Regions from separate parts of the Paenibacillus sp. FSL R7-0345 genome, predicted to be linked through region 2. Evidence: riboswitches for the same ligand, from Rfam matches in the RefSeq annotation. Region 2 holds a riboswitch; each other region holds the start of a gene.
The links. A riboswitch is a leader RNA that binds a small molecule or an ion and turns the genes downstream of it on or off. The one in region 2 is predicted to bind cyclic di-GMP.

Region 1: it holds a riboswitch for cyclic di-GMP, as region 2 does, so the genes downstream of both, NST84_RS02930 (transglutaminase-like domain-containing protein) here and NST84_RS04740 (PA14 domain-containing protein) in region 2, are expected to answer to the same signal.
Region 3: it holds a riboswitch for cyclic di-GMP, as region 2 does, so the genes downstream of both, NST84_RS29060 (flagellar assembly protein A) here and NST84_RS04740 (PA14 domain-containing protein) in region 2, are expected to answer to the same signal.
Region 4: it holds a riboswitch for cyclic di-GMP, as region 2 does, so the genes downstream of both, NST84_RS02240 (choice-of-anchor A family protein) here and NST84_RS04740 (PA14 domain-containing protein) in region 2, are expected to answer to the same signal.

What each region holds. Positions count from the first base shown of each region.
Region 1 is NZ_CP152002.1:673,272-677,288, reverse strand. Features, by position in the region: rRNA gene NST84_RS02935 (16S ribosomal RNA) at 1-444, opposite strand, end outside; gene NST84_RS02930 (transglutaminase-like domain-containing protein) at 865-1,674, opposite strand; cyclic di-GMP riboswitch class I at 1,688-1,768, opposite strand; cyclic di-GMP riboswitch class I at 1,841-1,921, opposite strand; gene NST84_RS02925 (class D sortase) at 2,044-2,694, opposite strand; gene NST84_RS02920 (GtrA family protein) at 2,747-3,148, opposite strand; gene NST84_RS02915 (glycosyltransferase family 2 protein) at 3,138-4,017, opposite strand, start outside.
Region 2 is NZ_CP152002.1:1,127,507-1,131,523, reverse strand. Features, by position in the region: gene NST84_RS04740 (PA14 domain-containing protein) at 1-2,700, opposite strand, end outside; cyclic di-GMP riboswitch class I at 2,714-2,793, opposite strand; gene NST84_RS04735 (sugar phosphate nucleotidyltransferase) at 2,932-4,017, opposite strand, start outside.
Region 3 is NZ_CP152002.1:6,706,101-6,710,117, forward strand. Features, by position in the region: gene NST84_RS29050 (ABC transporter ATP-binding protein) at 1-306, opposite strand, end outside; gene NST84_RS29055 (FUSC family protein) at 652-1,701, shown strand; cyclic di-GMP riboswitch class I at 1,956-2,045, shown strand; gene NST84_RS29060 (flagellar assembly protein A) at 2,026-3,918, shown strand; gene NST84_RS29065 (DMT family transporter) at 3,989-4,017, opposite strand, start outside.
Region 4 is NZ_CP152002.1:519,604-523,620, reverse strand. Features, by position in the region: gene NST84_RS02245 (alpha/beta hydrolase) at 1-406, opposite strand, end outside; gene NST84_RS02240 (choice-of-anchor A family protein) at 647-2,533, opposite strand; cyclic di-GMP riboswitch class I at 2,626-2,718, opposite strand; gene NST84_RS02235 (alpha/beta hydrolase-fold protein) at 3,831-4,017, opposite strand, start outside.

The DNA of each region.
Region 1 (4,017 bases), 450 kb from region 2:
GCAACAGAGCTTTACGATCCGAAAACCTTCATCACTCACGCGGCGTTGCTCCGTCAGGCTTTCGCCCATTGCGGAAGATTCCCTACTGCTGCCTCCCGTAGGAGTCTGGGCCGTGTCTCAGTCCCAGTGTGGCCGTTCACCCTCTCAGGTCGGCTACGCATCGTCGCCTTGGTGAGCCGTTACCCCACCAACTAGCTAATGCGCCGCAGGCCCATCCCTTACCAGCAGATTGCTCCGCCTTTCATTCTCTCCTCATGCGAAAAGAGAAATTATCCGGTATTAGCTACCGTTTCCGGTAGTTATCCCAGACTAAGGGGCAGGTTGCCTACGTGTTACTCACCCGTCCGCCGCTAAGCTTACCCCGAAGGATAAGCTCCGCTCGACTTGCATGTATTAGGCACGCCGCCAGCGTTCGTCCTGAGCCAGGATCAAACTCTCCAATAAGGTTTTTCCGAGTAGTTACCACACCCGAATTACTCCGAGGAAATAACCATCCGAAAACTATCGAAAAGAGCGATTGCTCATTTTGAAACATCTGACGAGAATTTACATTCTCTACTTTGGATCTCACCGAAGTGATTTCCGATACTCACTCGTTGTTCAGTTTTCAAAGATCAAGCTCGTCGTTGACTCCTACGCTCTCGTCGTCAGCAACTCTTATAATATATCACGTTTGTTTCAGAAACGCAAGCTTTTTTTGAAATGTCTTTTTCAGTCAATTTCAGCTAAACCTTGACGCGCTGTAACAACGTTCACTTATAATACCCCACATTACCGACAAAAAGCAACCCCTTAATCAAAAAAAAGACAAACCGCTTAAATAAATAAGCAGTCCGTCTTCTTACCACTATATTTTCTTCGTTCTTAGTAGAATTTAGCAGCGCTATATTTGCTTGCTACTTTAGTAAGGCCAACATCTTTATTGTTCTTAGCCAGACCTGCATCAACAGTAGTATCGATTGTTACCCATTTGCCGTTCAGCAGAACTTCGTTCCAGGCGTGGTATGTCGAAACATAGCTGGTGTTACCCATTACCAATTTAGTAGGGATGCCTTCACTGCGAAGCATAGTGGCGAACAGGGAAGCATAGTCATAGCAAATGCCCTTTTTGGAGAGCAATGTATTGTCGTTATTAGGAATATAGTCCTGCGTTACTGTTGTAGCCAGTGTGTTGTCATATTTAACATTTGCTACGATGTAGTTATAAATCGCTTTTACTTTAGCTTCGTCTGTAGTCAGACCTTGTGTAAGCTGTTTAGCTTTCAGTACGGCTTTATCGGAAGAGGTCCATTTAACGTTCTGTACGGAGCTCAAGTATACAGCGTTAGCATTGCTAAGGTTAAGCTCAACATCTTCGGAAGTTACTACTTTGTATTTGTTGCCGGTTGTGTTCTCAAGAACAGATACTTTATAAGTGCCGTTGCCTTGTTGCAGCGGGAAGGATTCTGTCGACTGGGAAGCATACAGGTTGTAAGTGTAGCTGTTACCGCCCTTGGTGATCATAACTTTGATGCGTTTGTCAGCAGGTACATCATAGGATACTGCAACAACGCCCTGATCGAGCTTGGAAGTATTCAACCAGCTTGAGTCTGCAGTAGCAGCTGAAGCAGTGCTTGTCTGAACGGAAGTGACAACTACGAATAATGTTAACAGCATGAAGTAAAATTTTTTCATGGATAAAACTCCTTTCGGTAGCTGGCTGCCATCCTTACGGGAAGGCCCTCTAGCTTTGCGTCCCTACCTTTCGATAGGTTTGCCGTTATCGTGTGCAGCTTTATCTCTCTCAATCTACCAAAAATGCTAGATTTTGGATCGTATAGCCAACAAAAAAAGCCCTTCATTCGGTAGCTGGCTGCCATCCTTACGGGAAGGCCCTTTAGCTTTGCGTCCCTACCTTTCGATAGGTTTGCCGTTATCGTGCGTGCTTTTATAGTTATATACTACCATATATTCGCCTAGATACAAGACCTAATTTACTAGAATTTCAGCATATTTCAATAAATTTTTTAATATTTCGCGCTGAATCCCTTTTTCTCTTTGATTCTAAGATAGCTTTGCATGAATAATCAGCCGGTGAGTCGGATTAACAAGCGGATCGCAGGTAATTAAAGTGAGGATTTTGTCCTTATCATTGCCGTTCAGCACCGACACGTCCGTCGGTTCTACAATAGAGATATCATAAACTTCGTACTGATACTCCTCTGCGCTTGTCTTAATCTTGATTGTATCTCCAATCTTCACTTCATCCAGCCTGTTAAAAAGCCGGCCGGCCGTTCTGGATCTGTGCGCTGCTATAGCTGCATTCCCCACCTCACCCAGCGGAGCTGTCTCCTTCATATGGGCGGCAGCATGCTTCATATTCGCTTTTGTCGCACCTTCAAGTACAGGCAGCTTCAGATCGATCCGGTCAATCGTGATGATCCCGGTGATTTTGCCGCCAACTGCGATCTCTTCAGCCGGCTCAGCCGCTGGCTGGACCTCTTCCTCCTGTTCCGACTCCTCGGCCAACAGCTGGGTCACCTCAGCATAGGGCTTTTGCAGATCCGGTTCAGCTGCCGGAGTAAGCTCACTGTAGGCTTGTTCTACTTCCTCCAGCAGTTTCGCCTGCTGCTTGTCGTTGTACCATTCATTCGCTTTCGGATACAGCATAATAAGGACGCCCGCCAATATAATTAGATAGGAAAACTTGCGCATGAACATCCCCCTTTACATTTTTGAACAGGTCAGCCCCAATCCCGGTGGTTGCCTAGAACACCCACAACCGGCTTCCGAAAAAGTTGATAAGCACCGTAACAAACGTAACCAGCACCTTGGCTATAAGCACCTGAACCCCGAAGCTGTCAGTCAGAAAATGCATCAGCAGTACTGAAATGCCGAGCACTGCCAGATTGAGGATGATAAACCTCACCAGCTGGAGCCGGTCGGAACCGTCCTTAGCTGCCGCCCGGTCACTGAAGGTCACCTTCTTGTTCCAAAAAAAACTGTTCGCTGTCCCCGCACTATAAGAAATAACCTGCGCCGGAGCATTCATCATCCCCAGCGAGTGCAGTAGTGTAAATACTGCAAAATCGATTAATGTATTAAGCAAACCTACGGCGTTGAATTTTAGGAACTGGATAAAGCCCGCATTCAGCTTTTTACCGCTCATAACGCTTGCCTTCCCGCTTGTCAGGATACTCCTCATCCCCGTACCCTTTGGTCTCCCGTACAATGTACAGCGGCCGGTCCTTGGATTCATCGTAGATCCGCCCGATATATTCACCGATTACCCCCAGCAGCATCAGCACGATGCCATTGAAGAGCAGATTGACGCCCACAATGGAAGTCCACCCGGGAACCGCCCACGTTGTGAACAGCTTTTGGAATAGGATGAAGAACAGATATAAAAAGCTTGAAAAGGCCAGGAAAAAGCCAATGTAGGATGCAATTTTGAGCGGCTTATGTGAAAAGGAGGTGATCCCGTCCAAGGCAAACCGGACCATTTTCTTCAGCGGATATTTCGTTTCACCGGCAAAACGCTCCTCCCGCACATACTCGACCATCGTCTGACGGAAGCCTACCCAGCTTACAAGTCCCCGGACATACCGGTTCTTCTCCTTAAGCCCTCTCAGAACATCACAGACCTTGCGGTCAATCAGCCGGAAATCGCCGGTATCAGTAGGAATCTCAACGCTTGTCATACTGCTCAGCAGACGGTAAAAGAGCTTGGCGGTCACCTTTTTGAACAGTGTCTCCCCGTGGCGCTTAAGCCGCTTGGCATAGACTACTTCATAGCCTTCCTTCCATTTTGCGATCATCTGCAGAATAACCTCAGGCGGGTCCTGAAGATCGGCATCGATAACCACCACCGCCTGCCCTTCAGCATAGTCCATCCCGGCGGTAATTGCGATCTGATGTCCGAAATTGCGCGAGAAGTCAATCAGCTTAACATGCTCGTCACGGCTGCTGATCCCGCGCATAATCTCAGCCGTACGGTCACGGCTGCCATCATTAACGAAGACCAGCTCGTAGGAATCA
Region 2 (4,017 bases):
GCCATCGACCCAGACGCGGATGCCGTCATCTGAAGTGGTATATATATTGTAGGTTTCACTAAACAGCGGTTTAATTTTTCCGCTCCAGCGTACGGAGAAAAAATCAATGCCGATTGCCGCATCCGGCGAACCCTGACGCCAGTTGAAATCCAGCACAGCATCAGTACGCACCAGAGCAGGAGCTCCGCTCAGCTGCATATTGTTAAAATACTCCGCCTGCAGTCCGTTTACTGCCGGTGCTGCTGTTGGTACCGGTGTCGGCACTGGTGTAGGCGCCGGTGTTGGTACTGGTGTCGGCACTGGTGTAGGCGCCGGTGTTGGTACTGGTGTTGGCACCGGAGTCGGTGTTGCTGTTGGCGACGGCGTTACTGTTACTGCTGCATTGTCAGCAGCATTCTTTGCAAATAATGCACTTGCCGGAACAACTGCCTTCGGCTGGCTTGGGCTCTGCCACATCATACGGACACTTGCATCGCCCGCATTCTCATAATATTCAACTTTAATGTCATACAATTGTCCCGCCTGCAGGGCAATGCTGCCGGTACGCTCGGTACCGCTTTGCTTCACCCAGCTGTCGATGACTGCTGTGCCGTTAACCCAGACGCGGATACCGTCATCCGAATTGGTAACGAACTGGTACATTTCGCTGTAGGCCGGCTTGATCTGGCCGGTCCAGCGGATCGAAAATCCGTCAACCGGAAGCACCGGGTCTGGAGCTGTCTGCCGCCAGCTGAAGTTAAGCTGTTCGTCATTGCGCACAAGCACCGGAGTACCGGATAGTGTCATATTTTTAAAATACTCACCGGTTAGGCCATTCATTACAGATTCCTGTGATGCCGAATCTGCTGCCAGCCCCGGCTTGGCAGCCTGTGCCGGCGAAGCGGTTGGCGCTGCAGTCGGTGCTGGTGTAGCCGTTGGTGCTACGGTTGGTGCTGCAGTCGGTACTGGTGTAGCCGTTGGTGCTACGGTTGGTGCTGCAGTCGGTACTGGTGTAGCCGTTGGTGCCGCAGTTGGTACTGGTGTAGCCGTTGCTGCCGGTGCTGCTGCTGCCTGACTGGCCGGATTCTTTACAAACAATGCGCTTGCCGGAACAACTACCTTCGGCTGGCTTGGGCTCTGCCACATCATACGGACACTTGCATCGCCTGCATTTTCATAATATTCAACTTTAATGTCGTACAATTGTCCGGCCTGCAGGGCAATGCTGCCGGTGCGCTCAGTACCGCTCTGCTTCATCCAGCTGTCGATGACTGCTGTGCCGTTAACCCAGACGCGGATACCGTCATCCGAGTTGGTAACGAACTGATACGTTTCGCTGTAGGCCGGCTTGATCTGGCCGGTCCACCGGATCGAAAATCCGTCAACCGGAAGCACCGGGGCCGGGGCTGTCTGCCGCCAGCTGAAGTTAAGCTGTTCGTCATTGCGCACAAGCACCGGAGTACCGGTCAGTGTCATGTTTTTGAAATACTCGCCTTTAAGTCCGTTAACCACCGGCTCCTGCAATTCAGGTGCTGGTACCGGGGCTGCTGCCACTGGTGCCGCTGTTGGTACCGGTGTTGCTGTTGGCTTCACTGTCGGTGTTGGCGTAGCTGTCGGTGTTGCTGTCGGCTTTACTGTTGGTGTTGGTGTGGCTGTTGGTGTAGCTTTCGGTGCTACCCATGTTTTATACGTGTCACGTGTCAGGGTGTAGCTGTCATTCATAAAGGTTTTGATGGTATCTGTACTGTTGTTTTCATACAGCATTTTTCCCCAGTTCATCATAAAGACGTACTTCTGCTGGGAAAGCTTCAGCTTTGCAATACTTGGCATTTCACCATTTTCACCGATACCAATCGGTTTACCGGCGGCAAGGCTGAGCAGGCTGTCATAATATTTGTTCAAAAAGTCGTTATTATATATATCTGCTGCGAGCACATCCACTTTATCCGCACCCGGGTAAGTCAGTTCATAAGGATCGGAATTGGAGTTGGGAGCATTCGGATTCCACACCCACAGCAAATTGTTTAATTGATGAACGTTAACAAAACGGTCATACATGATATTCCACAGCGCGGCAAAATTATTTTTCTTGCCCCACCAGAACCAGCCGCCGTTCATTTCATGGTAAGGTCTCCAGAGAATAGGAACTCCAGCATCCCGCAAACTTTTGAGCGAAACGGCCACTTTATCAAGATCGGCAATCAGAGCGTTGTACTCTGTGGTTCCGGGTGTTACGTATTTGTTGAATTCAGCCTGGCTGATATTCTTCTGTACATTTCCCCAGTCATATTTGGTGCCGGGCAGGTTCTGGTGAAAAGTCATGGCTACGATTCCGCCAGCCTTATACCAGTTGGTCGCGCTCCAGACGATGTTTTTACGCTGCGCAGCTACTCCACTCTCTGTCTGTCCGCCAATCGCTCCAAGCTCATAACCGTGAAGCGCTGCGTATTGCCCGCTTGTCGCCTTCAGCTTGTTACTGATTTCATCAGGACTTTCAAAATAGTCATGCTGACCTGAAATAATCCCGTTACCGGAAATAGAGTACAGGTTGTTCAACAGCTTGACTGCTTCCGCTGAAGCGTTAGGGTTTACTGGTGCTCCGGTCACAGAAGCAGCATGCGCAGATGACGGGGCAAGTCCTAAGCCCATTGGCACAGCAGACAAAAATACGGCCACAGACAACACGGCGGACAACAGACGAGACTTACGGTAAGCTTTCAACTTTTATCTTCCTTTCGGTAGCCAGGCTGCCACTTGGTAGAGGCCCTATAGCTTTGCGTCCCTATCTTTCGAGTAGGTTTGCCTTTGTCGTTTTTGAAGGAGTTATCCTTCTTACCGTAAGTATCGACTCTATGAAGTTGTAGGTTTATAGCAAAAATGAAGATTTATTAATAAATGGTTCTAAATACCTGTTTCAGCCTTGTGGAACTTGGTTAAATAGATAAATTAGGCCTATGAAATAAACTGGTGTAATTCAATATCTTCCCAGTCCAGCGTAATCCGGATGTTGTCCTCTTCCACCAGCTCAGACCCGCTCTGCACCTCGATAAACTCCACATCGGTCAGCGCCAGGATCGCATGCTTTGTTCCTTCCGGGATGCGTACGACATCGCCAGCCTTCACTTTATGCATCTTTTCATTGATGACAATACTTGCTTCCCCGCTCACAAAAGTCCAGATTTCACTGCGTTTGTGATGTAGCTGGTAGCTGATATTTTTTCCCTGCTCGATAAAAATCCGCTTCGTCAGTACTTCATTGCCCTCATCATATTTCACATAGTCGATAACTTTATAGTGACCCCAGCGGCGTTCCTCGTACATCGGTCTTTGTTCATGCGATTTCAGCACTTCCTTGATTCGCGGGCTTTCCGCCTTATGCGTAACCAGGATTCCGTCAGGGCTGGCCGCGATGATCAGGTCCTTGGCCCCGATGACTGTAATCGGAATGTCCAGCTCATTGATCAGGCAGGTCCGTTCGGAATCGGAGGTAACCACGCCCTTGCCGACCAGGTTGCTGCTCATCTCCTCGGTCAGCGTATTCCAGGTGCCCAGATCCTTCCAGAAGCCGGCATACGGCTGAACGACGATTTTTTCTTCTTTTTCCACCACTTCGTAATCAAAGCTGATGGAAGCCATCAGTTTGTATTGCTTCTGCAGCTCCTCGTAATTAAGCGGCAATCCTTTGCTCTGCAGAATATCCAGCAGATAACCGAGGCGGAAAGCGAATACGCCGCAGTTCCAAAGGGCGCCTTTGCTGATCAGGCCTTCTGCCTGCACACGGTCAGGCTTTTCCTGGAAATGGCTCACCTGAAGGTAGCCGCTTGCCCCCGCCGCATCACTGGTCGGAATGATATATCCGTATTTCTCTGACGCATGCTCAGGCACTACGCCCATCAGCGCCAGATTTGCGCCGCTCTCCTCCATCGTCTGCTCCAGCCGGACTACCGTATCGAAGAAGGAAGCCTCCACATAAGGATCGACCGGCAGGATAGCCACTGTCTCCGCCGGAGATACGCCGGCGATGGAATACAGGTAAGC
Region 3 (4,017 bases), 1.4 Mb from region 2:
AAATACGTTCAGATGCGGGAACAGGGCATAGTCCTGAAATACCGTATTAACCTGACGCTCATTAGCGGGAATGTGGTTGATCATTTTACCGTTCAGATAAATGGAGCCTTCCGTCGGTTCCGCAAAGCCGGCAATGAGACGCAGAATGGTCGTCTTGCCGCAGCCGGAGGGGCCCAGCAGTGTATAGAATTTGCCGCGTTCGATTTCGAAGCTGACGCCTTTTAACACGGCCTCCTCATCATCATACTGCTTAGTAACCTGGTCAAAAGAAATAATAGTGCCTTCCGGGGTAGCTATAGCTAACAACCTCCTTACCTTATGTAATACAACCTATTTTACCCTTATCTTACAGTGCACAATCGGCTTCTACCGGCGGAGCCCCGCCTGTACCGACAATTCCGCCCCTGCTTCGACAACATTTCATATTATATAGCATATCGGATGAATCCCATATATGCGATAACGAACAATGTAAACACTCAGACCTAATCTTAACAACTTCGTAAAATATCGGCCCGGCACGCCCGCTTTGAGATGCTATAATGAAAACGGCTGAAACAGCTATGAAAATTTCCCTTTTTACGAAAGAAGATGACTGAAATGAACGAGGGGTTACAGGAACGCCTTGAAAAATTTGGATTATCCCTTTATATGATACGGATTACACTGGCCGCTACCCTCTCCTGGCTGGCCGTCCACCGCCTTTATGGCGACCATTACCTATACTTTGCACCGCTGGCTGCAATTCTGATCACTCAGGGCACAGTGAAGGCTTCACTGGAAAAAGGCTGCTACCGCCTGCTTGGCATTGTGCTTGGCGGAACAGTCAGCCTGGTTGTCGGCCGCTTCATGGATATCAGCATTGTCTCCATCCTGCTGATTCTGCTGATCGGCATCGGCGTCGCCACCGCCTGCCGGATTAATATCCAGGCTGTCTCGCAGGTTGGCGTAACTGCCGTGCTTGCACTCACCTTCTACCATGACCATTATGTCGTATGGCGGCTCGCCGAAACGCTGATCGGTGTACTCATCGCCCTCTTGATTAATATCATTGTCGTCCCGCCGAAGGGCTTCGCTAAAGTGAAGGGTCTGGCGCTTGAAGGAAGCCTGCTGCTGGCTGATTCTTTAAGCAGACTCGCTGCCGGCGGCAGAAACGGCGAGCCTGCCCGTGATATGCTGAAACGCTCCGGCGGACTGCTCGCGAAGAGCAGCAGCCTGCAGAAGGAGCTGCTGCACACGCTGTCGCACTATCCTTGCCGTAAAGATATGCGCGGGCTGGTCCAGGCTACTTCGCATTTGCAGAAGGTTCACTTTTATCTTCAGGAGATTGCCGAAGAGCTTACCCTGCTGCCTGCCCACTACGCTGCCTCGGACCGGATGAACGAGGTGTTGTCCGCAGCAGCTGACTGCATCGCCCTGTACGGCACCAGAACACTGTCTGATGCCGAAGCCCGGCGCCAGCTGCCGGAATGCCTGCGCCGGGCGCGCGAGCTGCAGCTGTCCTGGTTCTCGGAGCTGCAGGCCGAATGCCCGCTGACCGCGATCCGTGATCTCGGCGCCGTCTTTTCTCACCTGAACCGGGTGCTTGATGTAATTGAACAGGCCGATTATGCGGCCGTTTCCGCCGCGCCCGTGCCGGTTAGAGGCGAAGCGGCCCGCAGTATCCGCCTCGGCAGCAAAGGACTCTCCCACAAGCTGTAAGCTTGGGAGGGCCCTTTTTTTATAGTTTTTTATGTCCCGGCGTCTGACTGGAGATAAAGACCCATTACCGGCTTGCACACCGTACTTCAGCTGCACTTTCCGGATGAATTTACAGTTGAAAACTCGCTGCACAAGTATTAAAATTAAGCTTATTTGCAGCAGTGCCTAAATTCAGTACTATAGCACCAGTTATGAATCTTTATTGTCAACTCTGACCCAATAAATGACCTCAGGCTGAATGTTTATCAATGTCTCATGTATAAAGGCAAACTGTCTGAAAGGGCAGGACGCAAAGCAATGGGCCTAACAATGCTATGTGCATTCATGGCTGCCAGGCTGCCGGTTTCGGATCATTCTAAAAGCGAGGTTAAAACAATGCCGCATCACACCCTTGAACAGCCACGGCATGCGTTCAGCACCGGGCCTTCCTTCAGCTCTGACCACTCAACGTATTCTTCCGCCCAGTCCCGGCCGCTTAGCGGGACACCCGGCAATGAGGAGAAGAACGGAAAGGTCATCGTGCAGAACGACCAGATCTTTATCACTCCTCCCTTACCCGGCGGCAAGGCTGCCGTTATCTCTGCCCTTCACCCCGTTGTCCTCAAGATTAACCGGATCAAAGTAAATGAGCCTGCCGCCATCACTTCATCTGTCCAGCTGAGCTGGGAAATCAGCGAGAAGCCGCAGTACCAGATTACCGTGTCTGAAGACGGGCTAAGCGCTTATTTTACACTCTACCGGGTTGAAAAGTATGCCTGGAAGCTGGTCAATTGCCCCGCCTCGGCCCAGGTCTGTGTCCGGGCAGAGCCGAATTATGATCTGCTCCTGTCCAGGCTGACCGTCAATCAGATCCTGGCCGACTTCTCCTCAAGCTCCTTTATGCCTAATCTCAACATTCCTGCCCTGTATGCCGAGCTGAATAATCCGACCTATCTTCCGGTTTGTATCGCTGTGGGCAAGCCGCCGCTGCCTGGAATAGACGGCCGGCTGGAGCTGCCGGCCAGGCTGCCCGGGACTGATGACGATGTTCCTGATTATCCGGAGATTCCTTCTGCGCGGACAGGCGGGATACTTGCCCGCAAGCTGCCTCCGCAGGAAGGAAGGCCCGGCTTCAATGTGCACGGCAGCATTTTGCCACCGCCCCGGCCGGAGGATATTACCCTGAAGCCTGCTGATTGCTATTCCCTGCTCCCGGGCGGCGAAATTGTCGCACTCCGCGATGGACGGCCGCGGATTACAGGCTGGGGAACCCGGACTATGAGCATTGATTTTCCGGAAACCCATATCATCCAGGAGAGCATGACATCAGCAGACAGTCCTGTTCTATTCGCAGGAGATGTAATAGCCCCGGACGGAATCGCGGATCACTGTACTATAGAAGTATTAGGAAACGTATACATATCCGGCGACGTCCGTCATGCCGTCATTGCCGCTACCGGCAGTGTAGTCATCCGCGGCAAGGTTACAGACAGCCACATTTATTGCGGCGACTGTGGTGCAATACAGCACCGGCTGCATCAATTCCCGAGTCAGCTGATGGAGGAGCTGATGCTGCTCAGAAATGCCGCCCTGATGCTGGAGGAGAATCTCCGCTCCCGTCAGCAGCCTGTGAAGTACGGGCTGGTCGTGCTGCTCCTGCTGGAGGGCAAATACGCCCATCTCCCCGGCCTGATGAAGGGTCTGCAGGAGCTGCTTGCCGGGAACGGGCCGGCTGCCCCTGTTGACACCAGGCAGCTGAAGCATATGCTGGAGATTTTTCTGCACCCCGGACAGTTCACCGAATTCATTAATGATGCTGTGCTCGTTACCTTCCTCGATCTGCTGGAGGAGCTTCGTGACGGGGTTCTACACATGCATGAGGGTAATGTCCGGCTTGATCTCGCCCAGGCGGAGAATTGTCTGCTCCGGTCCGGGGGCAGCATCTTTATTCATGGAGAGGGCGTTCTGCACAGTACACTCCTGGCAGCGGGTGATGTCCGCTTCCTGATGACACAATCGTTATGCAGCGGCTCTAAGGTTGAGGCCGGTGACTCCATTTCGGTACAGCAAACCAGAGCAGCAGACCGGCAGACCGCACTTACCGCCGGCCACCAGATCAGCGTGTGCCAAATCGAAGGTACCCGGATATCCATTGGTGAATATGCGGCTGAGTTCACGGCACCGGCAGGAGAAGCCGTCTTTACCGCCCAGAGCCTGCGGCTGAGAAACCAGACCTGATTAAACAGAAAGAGCCTGCAGAATGCCGTCCGGAGGCAGTCTGCAGGCTCTTTCTATGTTTATATCCGGTTTAGCCGGAATGCTTCAGCCGCCGCGTAC
Region 4 (4,017 bases), 610 kb from region 2:
TCCCCGAGCTCTGTCCATGACCTCTCGCATCCGGAAGCAGTACATTATAGCCCAGCTGCTCATAGTACAGTTTGGCGATAGCCCCCATGTCCTTTCCCTTACCGGAATAACCATGGGCAATAATCGCAGTGCGGCCTTCTGCACGCTCCGACAGCAGCAGATAACCCTTTAATTGCAGGCCGTCATCCGACACCAGCTGGACATCCCGGAAATGCTGGCGGGAAACCCACTCGGCCCCTTCCCCCCAGGACGCACCAGCAACAGGCGGATCAAGCTTCAGGTCCGGACTGCTGGCCAAAAACTCCTTCGGCGCACGATTGATTGCCACTCCGTAAAAGAAAAAGCCCGCAAAGAGCAGCGCTGCGGCCGCTACTATAATAACTGCCGCTATTATGATCAACCACATAGATATCGCCTCCTTGCATTTATATAGATATTAAACTGGCAGGCGCCACGAAAAGCGGCATAGAATAACCCCACAAAGTGGGGCCTCTCATGGACACTGACTCAGGGACTTTGCTGAGACCCCGAAAGCATTAAAATGCTTTACGACCAAAAAAGGCTGCCCGGAGCTATAACCCTTCCGGCAGCAGCCTATAAGGTATCCCGGCGGAATGAACCTTTCCATCCACCGCACTTTTACTGTCTAGCTTTTGCGTTTGCCGGTTCTGGTTCTGTTCAGCAGCAGTCCCAGGGCGGCCAGCGTCAGACCTGTAATATAATACGGAGCCGGGCTGTTTTCTCCGGTCTGAGGCAATGTAGCAGCTGCCGTTGCCTTTACTGTAGTGCCTGGATCCGTTACGCTGCCCAGCGGAATCTCATCATCAAGCACAATTTCATCCTCGGGGCCAGGTCCGGCTGTCGGACTTGGCGCAGGTGTAGTCTTCGGCACGGCTATTACACCTCCTACAGCCGACGTTGCACTAGGCCCCGGACCAAGCGGTACAGGATTATCATCAATAGCCAGTTCTTCATCGGTTACGATCGTGCCTATGACTGTCGGGCCTGACGGTGTCGGTACGGTGCCCCCCGGGATAGCAACGATACTGGTCGGAGCCGGTGTGGCGGCGTTTGTTGCTGTTGGAGTCGTCACCGGAGTTCCGGTTGTCGGTGTTGCTGCCGGCGGTGCCGTTGCCGGCGTCCCCTGAGTTGGCGTCGGTGTCGCTGCAGTGGTAGGAACCGGTGTTGGCGTGCTTGTTGGCCCTGCCGTCGGCGTTGGCGTCGGTGTTGCTGTCGGCGTTGGCGTTGGTGTCGGTGTCGGTGTCGGTGTTGCTGTCGGCGTTGGTGTCGGTGTTGCTGTCGGCGTTGGCGTCGGTGTCGGTGTTGCTGTCGGCGTTGGTGTCGGTGTCGGCGTCGGTGTTGCTGTCGGCGTCGGTGTTACTGTCGGCGTCGGTGTTACTGTCGGCGTCGGTGTTGCTGTCGGCGTCGGTGTTGCTGTCGGCGTCGGTGTTGGTGTTGGTGTTGGTGTTGGTGTTGGTGTTACTGTCGGCGTCGGTGTTGGCGTCGGTGTTACTGTCGGCGTCGGCGTTGGCGTCGGTGTTACTGTCGGCGTCGGCGTTGGCGTTGGTGTTGGTGTTGGTGTTGGTGTTACTGTCGGCGTTGGTGTTGGTGTTGGTGTTGGTGTTGGTGTTGGTGTTGGTGTTGGTGTAGCTGGTGTTCCGTTGTCACGGCCGGTGTACGGCTTATGGTGGAATTCCCCGCTGCCTTCCAGTGAGGCGCCATACATGCTGCCGTTAATCTGCCCGTTATTAAAGGTAATCGCCGCATTCGGCGCCAGCACGGTGCCCATCACACCGATACTTTCCAGCCGCAGGGCAGTCGCCTGCGGGAAATTATAAAGCACTTTATTCTGGCTGACCCCTGTCAGCCCGTTCCCGTTTTTGAATGTGACAGAGCTGCCGTCTATATTAACAATTACAGTTGATCCTGCCGGAGCAGTGATCCGCAGCTCATTGGCGCCCGTTAGCACGCTGCCGGAAACCGAAAATACATTCAGTACGGGATCGGTACCAGTCAGTTTAATATTTCCATAGCTGTCTTCAGTCTTGCCGTTCACCGTCAGAGCTGCAAGCTCTTGGGATTTCGTACGAAGCAAGGCAAATTCCGAGACAAAGTTAATAACGTTCGCTTCCTGCCGCAGGGTTCCTGTACCGCCTCTAGGCTTGCCTGAGCCTGTATATGTACCTCCATAAACGGCGCTGCCGTTTACTTCCCCCATCTCGTAGTTCAGGTTACCGCCCGCAACCAGCGAATCCATTTCGGAACGCTCCTCGTTACTCAGGCTGTGGCCTACCGAATATCCGCCCTGTGAAAGCGTAATGTTACCGCCTGCCGCCATTCTGCCTTCAGAATCACTGTGGTAGCCTTTGAGATCACCAAGGACGAATACGTTGTATTTGCCCGCAATGCCCGGAAGAGGTGTGCTGTCGGCCCTTATTTTATCCTGGCCGGCAGCAGTCAGCCAACCCCCAACCAGCAGGACAGCAGCCATAGCCAAAGCAAAGGACAGTTTCAATACGGATTTACGTTTCATTAATAATTCCTCCCGTAAGATAACAATTTAAAGCTTGGCTACAGCAGCACCCCGCCTGAAAACAACAAAAAAGCCGCCAGGAAGACAAGCTTCACGGCGGCCGGACGATCATAGCGCTCTTCTCCCGAGGCTGTAGACTCCTGGCTTTGCGTCCCGCACTTTCATGCGGTTTGCGATTATACATGAGAAAGTATGTAATTTAAATTGTAATAACTAGTCTATGACATTTGTTACTTTAGCACTAAACTCAGTGTATTCCCTGATCCTCTATATTGTCAATCTATTCCTTATAATAATTTGGCAATAATATTAGAATTTTCTGGGAAAATGGCCTGTATGGAAGATTCTCAGTAACAAACCTATATAACTCTATCTATTATCAAAGTAATCCTCTTTTATACTCCGGAATACTCTCTTTTTTTATTTTAAATTTAATATATTCAAAATGTTTAATTCTAGTAGAATTGAACTACTAGTACCGCCTTAGATATTATACTCAACAGCCAAGTAAAAAAGACTGCCGCAGATAACCTGCTGACCGTCTTGCACCTTGTATTTTAGAGCAGCTGCAGCCAGCCGATCATTGACATCCAAAGCGGGATACTTAAAACCAGACCAAACAACAGACCGCGGCGGAGACTTCCTTCGTGATTCATCATCATGCTCCTTTTCAGCAGGTTTATTCTTATCTTCAGTATTTCAAATTCAATATAAAACAATTCTAAACATTTTATTGTGAAAAATATCACACCATTGATGATTTTTGTTAATTTTGTGCAGCAAAAAGGCCTTGTCATGGGAGTTGACAAGACCTGCAGGGTACCATATAACACTGGGGGGTGTTTGGTAGTTCTAATATAAAGGATCAACCTGAAAATCAGCTGATAGACACCTGAAAATTACATTAAAATAGTCCAGCAGCCTAAAGTGCCAAGCACAACAACCAGCGCTACAGGATAAAGGATTCTCCGGCTCACCTTATCTCTGAAGGTGAAAAATAAACACAGCATACAAAGCCACGCAATAAGGAGACTGCCCATTTCCTTTGCATACACTCCTTCCTGATTCCTGTTCTATAATTAAAAGATACCCGCGGGATAACAGATACATACCACTATACCAGTACAAATTTTGTCCTATATATAGAAGAAAAAAAAGCGGAACCCGGTACAATTCGGATTCCGCGCTGCATCAATTGTGTGATTCTAGCCTACGTCTGCATGAATCCGGAATTCTGCTCCCTTACTAATATAAAGCAAACCCGGGTCCAGTTCAAATGAAACTGATTCCCAGCAGCTCAAATACAGAGCTCCGCTCCCTCTGCCGCAAAAACAAAGCGCAGCATCGGACTGAACAACGGCTGCAGTACAGACATATGGCCTTCACCCTGGATTTCATTATAGGACAGCCGGCTGAGCCCGCTGCCGGTATATGGGACCAGGCGCTCATAGAATGTCCTGGCATCCTCCAGCATGCCACCCTCC